DNA from 3 places in the Rossellomorea oryzaecorticis genome. Region 1 is predicted to be linked to each of the others. Evidence: riboswitches for the same ligand, from Rfam matches in the RefSeq annotation. Region 1 holds a riboswitch; each other region holds the start of a gene.
The links. A riboswitch is a leader RNA that binds a small molecule or an ion and turns the genes downstream of it on or off. The one in region 1 is predicted to bind cyclic di-GMP.
Positions count from the first base shown of each region.

Region 2: another riboswitch for cyclic di-GMP. It lies ahead of ACKA06_RS19680 (EAL domain-containing protein); the one in region 1 lies ahead of ACKA06_RS05425 (hypothetical protein).
Region 3: another riboswitch for cyclic di-GMP. It lies ahead of ACKA06_RS13280 (anti-repressor SinI family protein); the one in region 1 lies ahead of ACKA06_RS05425 (hypothetical protein).

Region 1 covers NZ_JBJOSA010000003.1:246,394-252,416, reverse strand. The annotation lists gene ACKA06_RS05450 (YitT family protein) at 1-82, shown strand, start outside; gene cccB (cytochrome c551) at 163-480, shown strand; gene ftsE (cell division ATP-binding protein FtsE) at 963-1,649, shown strand; gene ftsX (permease-like cell division protein FtsX) at 1,639-2,523, shown strand; gene ACKA06_RS05430 (murein hydrolase activator EnvC family protein) at 2,561-3,907, shown strand; cyclic di-GMP riboswitch class I at 4,175-4,261, shown strand; gene ACKA06_RS05425 (hypothetical protein) at 4,394-4,666, shown strand; gene ACKA06_RS05420 (class I SAM-dependent methyltransferase) at 4,876-5,451, shown strand; gene ACKA06_RS05415 (cytochrome c biogenesis CcdA family protein) at 5,735-6,023, shown strand, end outside.
Region 2 covers NZ_JBJOSA010000027.1:24,822-30,844, reverse strand. The annotation lists gene ACKA06_RS19685 (ABC transporter permease subunit) at 1-1,281, opposite strand, end outside; gene ACKA06_RS19680 (EAL domain-containing protein) at 1,414-2,124, opposite strand; cyclic di-GMP riboswitch class II at 2,207-2,288, opposite strand; gene ACKA06_RS19675 (DNA-3-methyladenine glycosylase) at 2,397-2,999, opposite strand; gene ACKA06_RS19670 (DmpA family aminopeptidase) at 3,078-4,133, opposite strand; gene ACKA06_RS19665 (hypothetical protein) at 4,581-4,742, shown strand; gene ACKA06_RS19660 (CAP domain-containing protein) at 4,763-5,359, shown strand; gene ACKA06_RS19655 (GNAT family N-acetyltransferase) at 5,478-5,924, opposite strand.
Region 3 covers NZ_JBJOSA010000010.1:115,750-121,772, forward strand. The annotation lists gene ACKA06_RS13265 (class D sortase) at 93-695, opposite strand; gene ACKA06_RS13270 (helix-turn-helix domain-containing protein) at 688-1,017, opposite strand; gene ACKA06_RS13275 (LPXTG cell wall anchor domain-containing protein) at 1,262-2,005, shown strand; cyclic di-GMP riboswitch class I at 2,401-2,515, shown strand; gene ACKA06_RS13280 (anti-repressor SinI family protein) at 2,549-2,680, shown strand; gene ACKA06_RS13285 (helix-turn-helix domain-containing protein) at 2,712-3,032, opposite strand; gene ACKA06_RS13290 (YwpF-like family protein) at 3,127-3,567, opposite strand; gene ACKA06_RS13295 (single-stranded DNA-binding protein) at 3,830-4,219, shown strand; gene ACKA06_RS13300 (hypothetical protein) at 4,238-4,411, shown strand; gene ACKA06_RS13305 (DEAD/DEAH box helicase) at 4,889-6,023, opposite strand, start outside.

The sequences.
Region 1 (6,023 bases):
GGTTAAAAGCATTGATGCCTCTGCATTTGTGGTCACAATGGATGCATCAGAGGTATTGGGCGAAGGTTTCAAACGGGTTTAAGCTTGGTATAATTATCTATAGGAGAGAGAATTCACCACGGTCGATTCTTACTCTTAAATTTTTTCCTAGGAGGAGAAAACATGAAGAAAAAGCTTTTAGGCATTCTTTTAGGAACTTCATTGGTGCTTGCAGCTTGCGGCGGCAACGATGGCGGTGACAGCAAGGAAACGAGCTCCGGCGGTGTCGATGCTGAGAAAATCGTGAACAACAAATGTACCAGCTGCCACGGCGGTAACCTGGAAGGCGGCATGGGGCCGGCTCTTAAAGACGTTGGTTCCCGATTGGATAAAGATCAAATCCTTGAAATCCTTAAAAACGGTAAAGGCCAAATGCCTGCAGGTCTTGTAGAAGGTAAAGAGGCGGACGCAGTCGCTGAATGGCTGGCGAATAAAAAATAAGCATGGAAGAGGGGGAATCCTGTATAAGGATTCTTCTTTTTTTATGGATAAAGCACTTATTCACAACTACTTGCATTTCCTTTTTTAAAACTATGTGACAAACTTTGATATTATATAACCTCTCATAATTCTCTGCCTGACTCCCTCTATCAATGAGATTGGAAGCAATCCCCATCTATCTTTTTTACTTGTTGTTAGTACCTGATACTAGTAAAAAATAACTATATAAATATCGGAAATTAGGTATTAATGGCAATAAAAAAGGTTAATATTTCACAAAAAGTGCAGTTCTGAAATGAAACTGTAATAATATTTTTCCTTAACATCGTAAGAAGTGATGTTATAATATTTTCGTGAGCGAAATTCGAGCAATTTCACCAATTTATGTCTAATTTGGTAGAGACGACAGAATTTTATATCACACACATAGATACCACACAGCCAAGAGGGGAACTACATACTACAAATTAGGTGATTTAATAATGATAGAAATGAAAGACGTCTATAAGCAGTATAACAACGGTGTTATGGCTGCGAATGGGTTTAACGTCCATATAAAGCAAGGCGAGTTTGTTTATGTCGTGGGTCCGAGTGGCGCAGGGAAGACAACATTCATCAAGATGATGTACCGTGAAGTGAAACCTTCAAAAGGTGATATCATCGTGAATGGAATAAATTTGGCGAAAATAAGGAACAGCAAAGTGCCTCAACTTCGACGAAATATAGGAGTGGTCTTCCAGGATTTTAAACTGCTTCCTACATTGACGATTTATGAAAATGTCGCGTTTGCACTCGAAGTAATCGAAGAGCAGCCGAAACAGATCAAGAAGCGTGTAATGGATGTACTTGAGCTGGTAGGCCTTAAACATAAAGCAAGGATGCTTCCGAATGAGCTTTCAGGAGGAGAGCAACAGAGGGTCTCGATTGCAAGGTCGATCGTCAATACACCAAAGCTGGTGATTGCGGACGAGCCTACAGGGAATCTCGATCCTGAAACCTCCTGGGACATCATGAATATCCTTGAGGAAATCGCAAACCGCGGTACTACCGTGATCATGGCTACACATAACCGGGAAATCGTAAATACAATCAAGCATCGGGTAATCGCCATCGAGAATGGCCGGATTGTCCGGGATGAACAGCGAGGTGATTACGGTTATGAAGGCTAGAACGTTTGCCCGTCACTTCAGGGAAAGTTTTAAGAGCATCGGCCGAAACGGCTGGATGACCTTCGCATCCGTCAGTGCAGTAACCGTCACATTATTACTTGTTGGTGTTTTTATCGTCTTGATGCTAAACATGAACAAGGTGGCAACCGATATAGAGAAAGATGTCGAAATTCGCGTACTTCTCGAAATTGGGACGAAGAAAGAAGAAGTTAAAGTCATAGAAGACAAGATTGATAAAATAAGTGGAGTCGAAACCGTCGAATATTCCTCCAAAGAGGAAGAACTTCAGAATCTGGTAAAAGATCTCGGTGACGATTTCAGATTATTCGAGCAAGATAACCCGCTTTATGATGTATTCATCGTTAAAGCGAAAGATCCCCGTGATACAGGCAAGATTGCCGCTGAAATAGGCAAGTATGAAAATGTCAACGAAGCATTATACGGGGAAGCGAAAATCGAAAAGTTATTCAATATCCTTGAAATGAGCAGAAACGTCGGATTGGTGCTGATCATCGGTCTATTGTTCACAGCGATGTTCCTCATCTCAAATACGATAAAAATAACGATCGTCGCTAGAAGAAGAGAAATCGAGATAATGAAACTCGTGGGTGCAACCAACTGGTTCGTCCGCTGGCCGTTCGTCCTTGAAGGATTATGGCTTGGTGTTTTAGGTTCTATTATCCCGATTGCTCTTGTTACAACTGGTTATTACTACGCTTACAATTTTATTGAGCCAAAACTTCAAAATAACTTTATTCAGATATTGGACTTTACCCCGTTCATCTATCAGGTAAACGGATTGATCCTCTTAATGGGATGCCTGATTGGCGCCTGGGGAAGCTTTATGTCTGTACGTAAATTCTTAAAAGTCTAAATTAACAGGTTGATAGAAGCTGAAAGGAGCGAGCCGCTTGAACAAGAAGCATTTTGTATCATTAGCAATTGCAGCAGCATTAACAATCGGCAGTTTCCCGGCAATGGGAACAACGGCCAACGCTACATCCGTAGAGGATCTGAAGAAGAAACAAGGAGAGGTTTCTTCTCAAAAAGATAAAATCAACGGTGAAATTAATAAAAAGAAATCAGAAATCAACGCAAACATCAGCAAGCAGCAGGAAATCAAAGCGAAAATCGCTGAGTTCGATGCGAAGATAAGAGATACAGAAAATAAAATCGCTGAAAAAGCGAAAGAGATCGATGAAACAAATGCAGAAATCGATCAGTTAAAAGAAGAAATCAAAGAGCTCGAAGAAAAAATCAAAGAGCGTAACGAACTTTTAAAAGAACGTGCACGTGCGATTCAGGAAAAAGGCGGCTCTGCAAACTATCTTGATGTCCTTCTCGGCGCTGAAAGCTTCGGTGACTTCATCAACCGGGTCACTGCAGTAAACACGATTGTGAGTGCAGATAAAAAAATCATGGACGAGCAAAAGAGAGACCAGGAAGAATTAGAGAAGAAGAAATCACAAGTTGAAACGAAATTAGCAGAATTAGAAAGCGATAAAGCAAGCCTTGAAACATTGAAGCAAGACCTTAACAGCGAAAAAGCCCAAAAAGCTGAATTGTTCAAGCAGCTTGAAAAGCAGCAGGCTTCACTTGAAAAAGAAAAAGTGAACTTGCAAAAAGAATCTAATGAATTAGCTAAAATGGAACAGCAAATCGGAGGAGAAATCCAGGCAGAACAGGCCCGTTTGGCTGAACTTGCCCGTCAGCGAGAACTTGAGAAGAAGAGACAGGCAGAAGCTGCAGCGGCAGCAGCAGCCAAGAAGGCTAAAGCTTCTACAACTTCAAGCAGCAGCGGAGGCTCTTCCGCATCGGCTTCAGCACCAGCCAGCGTTCCTGTAAGTTCCGGAGCATGGACAAGACCAGCATCCGGTGCCATTACTACTGAATTTGGCTGGGATACGTTAAACGGGGAATCCCGCTACCACTACGGTACGGATATTGCAGCTCGCGGAACTGTTCCAGTTGTTGCAGCAGCAGATGGATATGTCATCAAGAGTCATTACAGCTCAAGTTACGGAAACGTTGTGTACATCACGCACTCAATCAACGGACAAACCTTTACTACAGTGTATGCCCATATGTCTTCTGCCCTGGTAAGCTCAGGACAACCTATCGATAAAGGTCAGCAAATCGGTTACATGGGTAATACAGGATATTCTTTCGGACAGCATCTTCACTTCGAACTTCACCAAGGTTCTTGGAATGCGGCGAAATCAAATGCTATAAACCCGCGTAGATATATCAACCTTTAATAGAATAGCAGCTTGATAGAATCCTGCCATAGGTTTATGGCAGGATTTTTTTGGATAAAAACATTCCACAAGAAACCCTTATCCTTATAGGATATTCATAAAAGAATAATTCCTTCCCCTTACAAACCATACGCAATCATGTATAATGAAATTAATGTCGAAAAAAGAAAATTTTCACACAAAAAACACTTTTAAAACTTGGGTAATGCTGGTACTATAGTATTATTGTAAAAACTCAAATACACATCATTTGTACTACGTATCAACCTGCGATAAAGGCAAACTAATTCGAAAGATTAGGACGCAAAGCCACGGATCTAACGTTTCCGAAACTATGACCGCCGGGCTGCCGAAAAGGATTGGAAGATAAATGACGCTGTTTCATCATTTACTGCCTGCCATTCTTTTTGGCGGGCAATTTTTATTTTAATAAAACTACTGTCTCTGAAGCCTATGGAAGTTCAGGTTTGGAAAGGAGAAGTGAAGATGGAACAAGGAAATATTTCCGACATAAGAAGACAGTTGCGCAGCTTTTGCAGGAGAAACCGTTCCACTTTGAAAAAGTTCAGCTCCTATACAGCAGAGGAAATCAGCGACATGGTATTAAGCAGGCTGGGTTATGAAGAGGTAAAGAGGATCGTTGACGACATCAAGGTGATCGACCGCCGCGGAGGCAACACAGGCTTTTACTTAATGATGATCCTGGAAGCACTGAAAGGATCCCAATCGGCCGATTCAAAAGATAGAGCCATTATATGATAAACTCCGGGTGTCCACTTTGACAGCCGGTTTTTTTGATTCCCGAGAGCAATTACTTGATTGCCTGAAAGATACATATCATACTCTAATACATAAAGGGGTATCGTAAGGCGATTTTCCTTTTAAAAGTCTATTTACCAGGAAAAACGAAGACAATAGAGAAATAAGCAGTCTATGGAAACGTATCTTATTAACAGGAGGGACCAATCATGGAAGGACACGGACATTTATTCGAACATCACAAAGCTTCAAAACTGCTCGATCCAAAGCGTCAGGAAATGGTGCCGGTGGAAAAAGTACTTCAGCTTCTTCAATTAAAAAAAGATGACCTCGTCGCAGACCTCGGCTGCGGAAACGGCTATTTGACACTGCCGATCGCGAAGGAAGTCGATACTAAGGTTCATGCCGTCGACCTGCAGCAAGAAATGCTCGAATATCTCCAGCACCGTGCAGGGGAAGCTGGCGTCTCGAACATCGAATACGAAAAATCTTCGCTCGAATACTTAAGCTTCAACAAGAACACCCTGGATAAAATCGTATCTGCCTTTGTTTTACATGAGGTGCCCAATCTCACCAAAGTATTCCAAGACCTTAGCGACATGCTGACGGACGATGGCCTTTGGCTCATCCTGGACTGGGAGGCAGTGGAGTCAGAAATGGGACCGCCGCTGGAAGAGCGGATTCCATCTGATGAACTGGCACAGCAGCTCGAGACAGCCGGGTTCGAAACGGAAGTCGGGCATTTGCACCCTTCAGTTTATTATATTGTGGTGCGTAAGGGGTAAAGATGGAGGGTTGCTGGTGCCAGGCACAAATCACCCAATCTGTGCCTGGCACCAATAATGCAGAATGTGTACCTGGTACAAACCGCTGGAATTGTACCAGGTACAAAAATCGTTCCAGGCTCAATCCCCCGTAATTGAACCTGGCTCAAAACACCGAATCTGAGCCAGGCACCACCCCCACCCAACCCCCCCCCAATCCCCAACCACAAAAAAATCCCTACCCTCTTAACAAACCCTTAACATTCCCCCGCCATACTATTGGTATAAAAGGAGTGAACAATGTATGGTAGAAGTATCAATTTGGTTTGCGCTCGCAGCAGGGGCGCTGTCGTTTTTCTCGCCTTGTGTGTTTCCGCTCTTGCCGGCTTATGTGAGTCATTTGACAGGCGGCCAGGCGGAGGGAGGAAGGATTCAGGTGGAGAGGAAAGTGGTGTTTATCCGGTCATTCGGTTTCATCGCCGGTTTTTCTTTCATCTTCATTCTGATGGGGGCTTCCGCAAGCCTGCTCGGAGGGTTATTTTCGGAATACAGATTATACATAGAACAGATCGCCGGGATCCTCATTATCGTCT
Region 2 (6,023 bases), on a different contig from region 1:
GTTTTTCCGGTATTCTTTTAAATGAAAGTGATACACCACACCAAGGTAGAACCCTCCTACGACCCTTAAAAACGCAACGATCAACGCAAATAAAAGTGTATATTTAGCCCCCACAATCATTTGATCCATGATGCTGTATCCAAAAAAATCAGATCCTAAAATCATCTCTTTGGATGGAGGATGCGGCGGTGCTGAGATAATCCGCCCTTCATCATTTTTCATGTAATTAATAAAGTTGATAGGTTTTTCTTTAAACAGCGGAAATATGAAACTATACGCGATCATGATAAAAATCATGCTGAATCCGGCTGCAAACTTAGGGTTATGCATATGCTGCCACCATAACTTTCTGAGGGTGGCAGCCCATACCCATATTCTCCATTCCCGAAAGTGATTGCGGTCTTTCTTATATTTAGTAAGGTCTTCCCCGCTTCCATCATTCACCCACAGATATACTCCTTGATATATGACAAAGAATGGGGTGAAAATGAGTAATAGGGAGACTGCAATGACAATCGGCCTGAAATCATCAGTGATGAAGTACGTTATTCCTCTCGTATTAAAAATTGTTTCGATGATGAACAAACTTGAGAGCATGCCCCAGATAATGATTTTTCCATGATAAAAAAAGCTCGGTGACACATTTTTCATTACATGTGAACGGAATATTTTCCATTTTGATAACCCTTTGCTTTGTGCGAATTCAATATGGGGTTTCATAAATTCCTCTTCTGTAATTAAAAGAAGAATCCGAAAAAAAGAGATCATCGGTATGACAGCGAGAGTAATCATCGGGGCAAGATATACCGTCTCTTCCCCGTAAGCGGTAAATAGCATTAACTCAACACCGAATTTTTTGAATATAAAAACAATGAATAATTGGAGAAGAAAAGCAAACATCAGATCCGGAACAGTTTCAAGCAGATTTAGAAGCTTCTTGATCGGTTCAGTCAACCAGCGGGGCAGAAAGACGGTAATCAAATTTAAAATTAGTGCAAGCCCGAGACCTATGGCCAAAGCTCCCCCCAAAATCTTTAAGGAGTATAGGTATGGCGTCCATAGAAATTCCAACAGCTCAACAGGTTGATTCTTGTAATAATAAATCCAATTCTCCGGCTCAATGAAATAAAATATAAACTTGATGAATTCTTCGAAGTAACCTATGAAGTTATACACTCCTCGCTCACTGAATGCTTGAGGAGCTATACTAACAGCCAAAATACCCATCAAACCAAGAAAATAATAAAATATCATTTTCATCGGAAACTTCAAAACCCTCATAATAATCCCCTTTTTCCTTTTTCTTCAGTTTAAAGGAAGCTGTAAATTTTTTCAATTTCATTTCAATTAAAACAATTTCATTTCATATGAAGTTTCCGTTCCCCGACAACTCCTATTCAAGCCTTTTTGTTATTATGCAAGCAGCTTACTCGGCTTCCCGAGAAAATATCCCTGCCCAATGGTAATGCCAAGTTCTTTGGCTGCCAGCATATCTTCTTCCTTTTCAATTCCTTCCAAAATAATGATTGCATCATTTCCGTAAAATTGTTGAAAGAAAGAGATGAATCTCTGTTTCCTTTTACTCCAGGCAAGCTCTTTGGCAAAATACCGATCAAGCTTGATGATATCGGGTTCAAATTCGATGGACTTCTTTATCGAGGCCGTCCCTTGTCCGAAATCATCAATAGCATATAAAACATCGTATCGTTTAAGGCTTTTCAGCGTTCTCAACAATAAAGGGTTCTGCCAAAGTTCGTCCGGAGTCGATTCATTCAATTCCAGGATCAACCGGCCGCGTGCTCCGGGGTATGTTTCCATGAGATGATCGAAGTAAGTGTGGAAGCTTGGATGTAAAAGTGTCGTCACATAGACATTCACGAATAGCTTCCCGCTTCCATTGTGATGACCGAGAAAACCCTCGATTGCCTTTGTGATCGACAAGGTATCCAGCTTATATAAGATGTTCGCCCTCATCGCTGTCTGGAAAAGCGTTTCAGGATTTTCCTTATGGGTATTCCTCATCAGCGCCTCATATCCATAAAGCGACGGGGTATGCCCCATCGTGAATAACGGCTGATAATCATGATAGATATAGTCATTTTGAAAAATCGTAAAAATATTCATAAATCCCCTGTACTTTCTTTGTTAAGAGTTTTTGGACGTTTGAACGGCATAAAAAAAGACCACATGAAAGAACGTAAATTCCTTCGTATGTGGTCGGTTGCGCCACTAGCTCCCCTGAATGCAAGCGCCCATCTATCAGTCAGGTTCACAGCTCCCAATGCGAAATGTATCATTTTATGTAGAATAAGGTCTTATTAAGTAAAATATACCATAAAACTAGTACATTGGGATTATTTTTCTATTATTTATTTGAAAATTTAGAATCTGGTTGTTCATCTGGAGACATAAGGATTTCCCTTCACCCAGAAGCGCCACGGATAATCTTTTGCTTCCCCCGAGTTATCGATTCCAATTCTTTTACCGGCGGCAATCTCAGGCGGGGTATACCCTTCTGATATGATAAGCGGGGGTTCAGTATAGAACCTTCCATAGTCCTCCATCGTGATCCCTAATGCTTTCGTCAATTTGCCCGGGCCGCTCGTCCAGTTTTTCATCGGATGGCCCTTCCTTCTCTCTGTCATTAAGTCGAGTCCCTCCAGCGGTTCGACTGCCCTTATCAGGATGGCATTCGGCACCCCGATTTCTGCAGCGACAACATTCACAAGGCAATGGGTATGCATCAAATATGTATAAACCCGGCCGGCTTCATGAAACATGATTTCCGTCCGTTTTGTCCGGCGGTTGCCGAAGCTGTGGGCGGCCCTGTCTTCCGGACCGAGATACGCTTCTGTTTCCACGATATAACCCGAAGCGATTCCTTCTTCGGTTTCCTTCACGAGCACACATCCTAATAAGCCCTGCGCCAGTTCCAGCGTGGGCTGCTCGTAAAAAGAGAGAGGCAGCGGTGTGTAATTCATCGTTTCACTTCCTTTCATTCTTCAACCTTCATCTTATCCTTCCTCTTTTCCCTGGGAAAAAGTCATTTTAAAGGCAGGATACCATTTCCCTTTTCCTTATTTCCTTAAACCGGCAAGCAGCTCCGGCGGAATGGCTTCCACAAGCCGGCCATTCCTTCCGGTGGTTGTTTCTGCCTTGGCCAGGGCATTCCAAATCGCTTCTTCGACACACTCAACAGCCATTTCGAACAGGGTAGAAATGAGCTCTCCGTCTTCTTTGATGAACGGATAAGTGGTTGTATTGGACTCGTCCGGTTGATGCGGGACCTTATGGGCAGTGGAGAATGCGAGGACAATATCACCGCTCCCGTGCGCAGCATACGATCCGGTCCTGGACAGGCCGAATGAAGCCCGCTTGGCCAGCCGCTTGAGCTGTCTATCATTCATTGGGGCGTCTGTCGCGAGGATGATCATAATCGATCCGTCGGGGACCTCCTGTTCTTCCTTCGGGAGGCCGGTATCGAGGGAAAGGTCCCGCCGCCTGCCGAAATTAGCCACTACTAATGCTCCTACAGTATATTCATCCGCTCCAACGGTGCCTCGCCTCGAGCTTGTCCCGGCGCCTCCCTTATACCCAAGACAAAGCATCCCGGTCCCCGCCCCGACACATCCTTCATCCACCAATCCTGAACGGGCATTTCTAATCGCCTGGCATGCATCGTCCGCAGTCACATGAAGCCCCCGGATATCATTCAGGTATCCATCATTGCACTCACCGACAAACACATTCACCGTCCCTGTCGTGTCTCCAATCTCTGGACACTGCTCCATCAAAAACTCTACGGTCCCCTTCATGACATCACCGACTGAAAGTGTATTCGTCAGCATGATCGGACTCTCCAGCACGCCCAGCTCTTCGATTTGGATCGTGCCCGCGGTTTTGCCAAACCCGTTGATCACATGGCTCGCTGCAAAGACTTTTTCCCTGAATAGATTCCCTCCATGGGGCAATATAGCCGTCACCCCTGTCCGGACCACCCTCCCATTTTTCTCATAATGAAGCGTTTGATGCCCCACCTTCACCCCGCCAATATCCGTGATACTGTTATCCGGGCCGCATGGAAAAGAACCGATTTCCACACCGAGGTCCCGAAGCCTTTTTCTGTCCGTCATGATGAACCCTCCTTATTTAACATGGTTGTTTATGTATTCGATTGGTGGTTGGCAATCCCCTTTTTATAAGTATCAAATGTCCTGCCAATGCGTGGTGCCAGGCACAAACGAGGCATTTTGTTCCTGGCACAACCTTGATACCTTGTACCTGATAACTACCAACGCTTCGTACCTGGTACAAAGTGATCTAATGTACCAGATACATCGGCGCCGGGATCCAGTTGATAATTGGTTCCTGGCTCAAATCATATGTTTTGTGCCTGGCTCAAAATCCCCATTTTGAGCCAGGCACCACTTCGGGAATTCCATACAATCTCAGAACGTCTTTTCCTCCCCCATTTCCCACATATTTCACGGCATACCCCTCATCCCGGGTGCAAATATTAAGAACTGTCTCGACCCGCACCGGACGGGAAAATGCAATAAAAACAACTGGAGGAAAAGGACTTGAAAAAACATTTTAAATGGTTAAGCATATGCACAATGATTCCCCTTATGCTGTTAACGGCATGCAATACGAATAACGGGGATGACAACCTCACCGATACTCAAAACGTACGCTATGACCCTGTGAACTACAAAATGCAGACAGACCCCGTACCGATTTAAATCAGGACAAAATGGCTGATATGAACGGAAATAATGTAAACGAAGGTAATCAAAATGCTCTTCACCGCTTCATGGCCCCCATTGACCCTAATGGACAGTTACGAGAGTTCACCCACTTAGACCCGGGTGAGGATTTCACCCAACAGGGCGGAGAAACTGCTCAGGAACCAAACAAAGCACAACCAGAACCCAATGCAGATCAGACTCAGGAAGAAGCTCAGCCTTCAGAGGCAAGCGGATTTGTGAAACAGGTAATCGACTTAACGAACCAGGAACGCAAAAAGAACGGACTGGGCGAACTTAAGACAGATGGAGAACTTTCCAATGTGGCTGAAATGAAATCAGAGGATATGAAAGATAAGGACTATTTTTCCCATACCTCTCCGACTTACGGATCTCCATTTGAAATGATGCAGAATTTCGGGGTCCAATATTCATCTGCAGCTGAAAATATTGCAGTTGGTCAAAAAACCCCCGAATCAGTTGTAAACGCCTGGATGAACAGTCCCGGTCACAGGAAAAACATCCTGAACGGACAGCTGACTCATATCGGTGTCGGAATTGCCAAGGATGACAGTCAAGGTATGTACTGGACCCAGATGTTCATCGCGAAGTAATCGTTCACTGAAAGACCCATATACTAAAAAATCCGAACTCATTCGAATTCTCCTTAAAAGAATATCAAATGATTGTTCGGATTTTTCTTCGCTTAAAACACTTTTTCCCGAATTGCTTTCACAAGTCAAGCTTCATAAATTTATTTAAATCTCGGAACCCCATTTTTTCGTACAGCTTTATCGCTTGCTCATTGCTGCTGTAGACATTTAAACGGACTTCATCATAGTTCATCCCTTTCAGCTCTTCTGCTGCCTGTCTCAATAAGGATGAAGCCAGGCCTTTGCAGCGAAATGATTTTTTTACGTACACATCATTGATCCATCCGATTTCTTTTCCACTTATCCAATCGGTGCTTTTATCTACCTGGACCCAGCCTGCCAACTGTCCCTCTATTCTGGCAGCAAGAAAATAAGCACCAAATTTTTTGGAGTGCTCATAAGCCTTTATCATTTCTTCCTTATGATTTTCAAAAGGAATTCCTGTTGCCTCTTCTCGGTTAACCCCTGCCAGTTCATAAATCTCGGTAATTTCTTCTTCAGTAGCTCTTCCAACTGTAACGGACATGAATGATCCTCTCCTCTGGTAATGACAGATTCATTTTGATTATAAATCAGAATAACCCAAGAAAAATATCTTTTTCTCTTTTCGCTAAGCATTGCTCGC
Region 3 (6,023 bases), on a different contig from region 1:
GAAGAACTTATAAATACCCATTATTCAGATCAGTCCCCCTTTTACAGCGATATTATCCATTAAAACTCCTGACTCAAGTGAGCAGGAGCTTTTTAATGGAGTCTTTTTGCTTCAATGATGTATCTTTCTGAGGAAGGTCCTATAATATTGAATGGGTAACAAGTTGATAAAGTGAGAATTTCTTGAGGGTTTGTTGATCGGATTACAGTTAGGTCATGTTCATCAACCACATACATATTGAAAATCTCATACCTGTAAGTCCCTAATTTTAACACAATTGATAAAGTGTCCCCATTTTCCAATTCACCAATATTCCTGAATACAGAGTCGCGATGTCCTGCAAGGAAAATTTGGTCATTTTGTTCAGGAAGCTTTGTAGAGGAGTGATGACCGACTCCTTTTTTTAACTCGTCAGCGTTTGTTCCCTCAATGATGGGAAGTTCTTTCTTTAATTTAGGAATGTTTAGTATCCCGATTGTATCCCCTTTTTCAAATTCATAATTTACTGTCCTTGGTTGGATAGAAACGGAATCAACTGATTCGTTTGGCTCATCCTCTTTGATCGCCTCTTTTGCTTGCGCTAATGCCTCTTTTTCTTCGTATTTATGTATTTCAATTTCTTTCACAGAATACATAATCATTCCAAATCCTACTGTGAATAAAAGTAGAACCAATATCATTAGTAGTTTATTCATCGATTTTTTTCATCCTTTTATATTGGAAAAAAGACAAAAACTCATGAAATTCTTCTTTTGTTAAGCCTTGATCGATTGCCTCCTCCAACGGTTCTATCCATTCTTCGTCTAATGTAATTTCATGCTTGCCAAAAGAAATGATGGATTCAAGGGGAACCTGTAATGTAACAGCTAATTTTTTCAGAACTTTAATTGAAGGGTTTTTTTGTAATCCACGTTCAATCGAACTAATATAGGATTTTGAAACTTGAGATAGATGTGCCAGTTCATTAATAGTTAAATTTAAATTTGTGCGGAGTTCTTTAATTCGGTCACCAACCATATATACTCTCACCCTTAACACTTTTAATTCATTATATAGAACAAAAGCAAATAAATAAAATTTGAAATAGTTAGAAAAATAAAGATAATAAGAGTATTAAAGAGTCTGTTGTTCTTTATTAAGAAAAAATGATATATTTTCAATTTTAATAAAACCTTATAATAATCTATAATGAACAAAAGTTGTTCACTAAAGAGAACGAAGGAGTTTTGCACCGGGTAAATTGTGTACTAGGAGGAAGGCTATGAGGAATAAAGTTTATATTAGTGCTCTCATAATTCTTTTAATGATTGTAACAAGCAGTCAACCAGTCAGTGCATCTAAAGTTGGGAATATTATTCTTCATCCATCTGATAAATTCTTATTTAAGATTAATAACATGAAACCCGGAGATTGGGCTGAACGAACCTTGTCAATAGAAAACGCGGGAAATGAATCTATAGATTATTCTTTGCGGGTCGTCAATAAATCAAGTCATAACAAGCTTTTTAACGAGCTGGAACTTGAAGTACTTTCAGAAAACTCAGAATCACTATTTAATGATAAACTACGTAACTTTAAAGGTTTCCTGCCTAAGCATTTATTGAAATCCGATTCCGACACATTGAACTTTATGGTAAAAATGCCATATGAATTAGGAAACGAGTATCAGGGAACATCAGCTCATTTTGAAATTATCATAATAGCCGAATTAGATGACCCCGCCACACCGGATGACGACTCCAAAGACGATGATGGTACTCCAGAACATCCAGATTCTGATGATCCAAATACAGACGATAACGACCAGCCTGGTAAAATAACTCCTGATCGTACTCAAGTGAATCCTGATGTTAATAGATCAGCCTCGCCCGTATCATCACAGGGACCTAAACTTCCGAATACTGCTACGAATCTGTTTAATATTTTATTTCTAGGTATTGGCTGTTTGATAACAGGAATAATGATTTTATTAATAAAAAGGAACCTCCAGGGTAAAAAAGAATGATGGGAAGGAAGATGAAGAGGAATGTATAAAAAGATATGCAATCGTTGCACCCGTAATTCTTTTAGCAGTTCTGAATCAGGTGAGTGGATTTGTCCTTCATGCGGAAACGACCTTACCCAGTTACCTCTCTATGGGGTGACATTTCAAAAGTCCTTGTCTGATGGAAAACGTCAGAGAGAAAAAATAATCGGGAGGTATAAACAATCAAGTGAAAATCTGCAAGGAATTCGACAAATACCTTTATAAAATCCGGTAAAAGAGAAATTTTACTGTTTAATTTGTCATAAACTGGTTATAAGTGGAAGAAAAAAGAGTTAATTAAATTATCAGAAAAGACAAAAAACAACAAAACATTTTATTTGTTCTAGGTATAATAGACTCAGGACAAAGGATACATCAGACAAGGGCAAACCTATTGAAAGATAGGGACGCAAAGTCACAGATCTACCGTATGCTGCATGTACATAGTGGAAAGTGATGCGGGAATACAATGATGGCTGGGCTGCCTGAAATACTGTTTTGTATTTTAGGAGGGTATGTAAGGTGAACAAAGAACTTGATTTAGAATGGGTGGAACTAATCAAAGAAGCATTGTCTGCAGGGATATCCAAGGAAGAGATTCGGGACTATTTACAAAACAAAACAAAGAGAAAAACGGAATACGAAGCAGTATGATAAGAAAAGTCTTGCAGCTCGCTGCAAGACTTTATTTGTTGCCCAATTTCCATTTATTAAATTCAATAAACTCCCGGAATTGTTCTTTTGTAATACCGGAATCCATTGCTTCCTCTGCGATTTTGATCCATTCGCGGTCAACAGAATTATTTTCTGATTCATCATGCAACAACGCGTCCATTGAAATCCCCAATGCGGCAGAGACTTTTTCCAAGAACTGAATGGATGGGTTCTGTTGAATGTTTCGCTCAATCGAGCTCAGATATGACTTGGCAACCCCAGCTTTTTCAGCCAGTTCCGTCATAGACATTCGTTTTTCCTGTCTATATTTCTTGACTCTTTCCCCGATCATGGTGGACACCTGCCTATAAAATCGTTTCGATACTTATATTATATCAAACAGTCAACGGCTACTCTATAAGAAGTTTACATATTGTTGTGAAAAATTAGACGCTTGGTTTTGAAGTAACAGGCAGACGCGGTTTCGATACCATTTTTTCTCGGAATTCCTTCACCAGTTCATCCCCGGTATATCCTTTTTGCAATAAGTCATCCAATAATAATTCCGCATATTCATTGCGCTGTTTCTTCAATTTACCCTCAAATAAAACACTCATCCGGCCGTTCATTTTTTTAATACCGCGAATGGATGTCATGAAAGCAGCGGGATCGTTCGCCTTGTTTGAAATGACAACCTGGATTTCCAGATCACCCTTTTGCTGCTGAGCCTTCTGGAAAAACTCAAGATATTTTTGAGACATATATGTTTCCACTAGCCACGTACTCTTCCCATCCTCTTTATTGATGATAAGACCGTCCTCAATATCAAAATCCTGGAGTTCATCATTATCCACTACCTGCAGTGAAATCACTTTAAAGGTTTTCATGAACGAACATCTCCTATGATTAGGGTTTAATTATAAAAATTATATCACAGCGGTAAAAGAATCCCTAATAAGTAAATTGTGCTAAAAAAAGTGGATTTACGATTTTTGGTGTTATTTTGCTTCAGAAATGGCAAATCTCCCTAGGTGAATTTAGTGAATTCAGCTCTGATTCGGCTATGAATTTATGAAATTCCCGATTTTACACCCGTGGATTGGTGAGTGTAAGATGAGATCATTCCAGAAGAGAGGGGGTAGAACAAAAGTGATCAATCAAGTCACCCTGGTGGGCAGGCTGACCAAGGATCCCGAAGCAAGGAAAACGATGGAAGGCCGGTCGGTCCTGAGTGTAACAGTCGCCGTCAACCGCCAGTTTAAAAACCAGCAGGGGCAGGTGGAAACGGATTTCGTCATGTGCAAGATATGGAACAAGGCGGCAGATAACACGGAGAAATACTGCCGGAAAGGATCCGTCGTCGGCATCACCGGCCGAATCCAGACGCGTAATTATGAGAATGATCAAGGTAAACGGGTTTATGTTACTGAGGTAGTAGCTGATTCCATCCGGTTCATGGATCCTAGGCCTGCGGCTGACCGGGAACAGCAGTATTCTGAGAAACCGCCGGAGAAAGAACCTGTCGAACTGCCATTTTAAAAGAAGGGAGGGGACCCATTGGCAACCCTGCAAACGCTGGAACAGCGAATCGATCGACTTGAAAAATTGAACGAAGAACTGATCAAGAAAGTGGCCCGCACTAATGTCGAAAACTTCTATCTTTCACAACGGGTAACTGCACTGGAACAAGGGTTTGAATACCCGAATCCTGCCCTCAAGACCACATCTTAAGGAACCCCGAATGCATTCCTCATCTTAGAAACCTTCATACGAAAAAACACTATTTAAACGTTTTATCCAACCTGTAAGTCTTGTCTCAATGTCCAATTTTCATCATGTCTCCGCGGCATCCCTCTAACATACCTCGTTAGAAATAGAAGATTGTAAGTAGCAGTGAAGTAGTTTTGTACGTTCCCCAATATGTCTTCATGTAGGGTCGGTTTCCGTTGGAGCCGGCTGTTTTTTTGTCGTTTTAAGAACTGAACGTTGCTCGTTGATTTCCGCTCCAGGCACTCGCTTTCCGCGGGCGGTCGGGAGCCTCCTCGGCGTTTCACGCCTGTGGGGTCTCCCTTGACTCGCTTTTCCCGCAGGAGTCGAGTGCCTGGAGCTCCAATCAACTAAGTAGTAGTTACTTGGACACCAGCATCCATAACAACAAAACAACAACAAAAAAACCCCTTCCTGCAATGAAAGGGGGGCATACATAATCTATTCCAACACCAATAACGATTCCAAATCCTGATCGTACAATTCTGTGACCCATTGGTCGCTTCTGATGATTTCGTCGTTCAGGGCCTGTTTCTTTTCGAGCATGGCATCGATTTTTTCTTCAAGTGTCCCAGATGACACCAGCTTATGAACATGGACGAAGCGTTTTTGTCCGATCCGGTAGGCACGGTCGGTGGCTTGGTTTTCGACGGCAGGGTTCCACCAGCGGTCGTAGTGGACGACGTGGTTGGCGGCGGTCAGGTTCAAGCCGGTTCCGCCAGCCTTCAATGATAGAAGGAAGACCGGGAAATCGCCGTTTTGGAAGCGGTCGACGAGTTCGTCGCGCTTGGCTTTGGCCATGCTTCCGTTCAAGAATGGGACGTCAACGCCGAATTCCTTTTTCATGACTTCCTGGATCATTTCGCCCATGGAGATATACTGAGTGAAAATCAACGTGCCCTCACCTGATTCAAGGGCCGCTTCCACAATATCCTTCAGCTTCTGCATCTTTTCGGAACGGGTCAGGATCGAACGGGGATCCGGTTCCTTCAGATATAAAGCAGGATGATTGCATAGCTGCTTCAATTGGTTCAGCATCTGCAAAATCAATCCCTTGCGCTCGAAACCGCTCAGCGTTTCGACTTTCATTAATGTTTCCTGAACAAGCTGTTCGTAAAGCGCGGCCTGTTCAGCGGTCAGGCTGCAATATTCCTTCTGTTCGATCTTCTCGGGAAGATTAAGCTCAACTTCGGGATCCTTCTTCGTCCTGCGCAGCAGGAACGGCTTGATTTTTGCCTGAAGCTCGCGGACTTTCTCTTGGGATTCGTCTTTCTCAATCGGCGCGATATAGTTTTTCTGATACTGTGTAAAGCCGCCGAGATAGCCGTGGTTCAGGAAATCAAAGATCGACCACAGTTCGGACAAACGGTTTTCCATAGGAGTTCCTGTCAAAGCGATATGATGTTTTCCGTTAAGCTTTCGAATTGCTCGGGACTGCTTCGTGTTCGCATTCTTGATATTCTGTGCTTCATCCAGGGAAATAGAGCTCCACTCAACACCTGACAACTCGTCAAAATCAATATGCGACAGCCCGTAGGAGGTCAGCACGATATCCATGCCGGAAATCCGCTCGGTA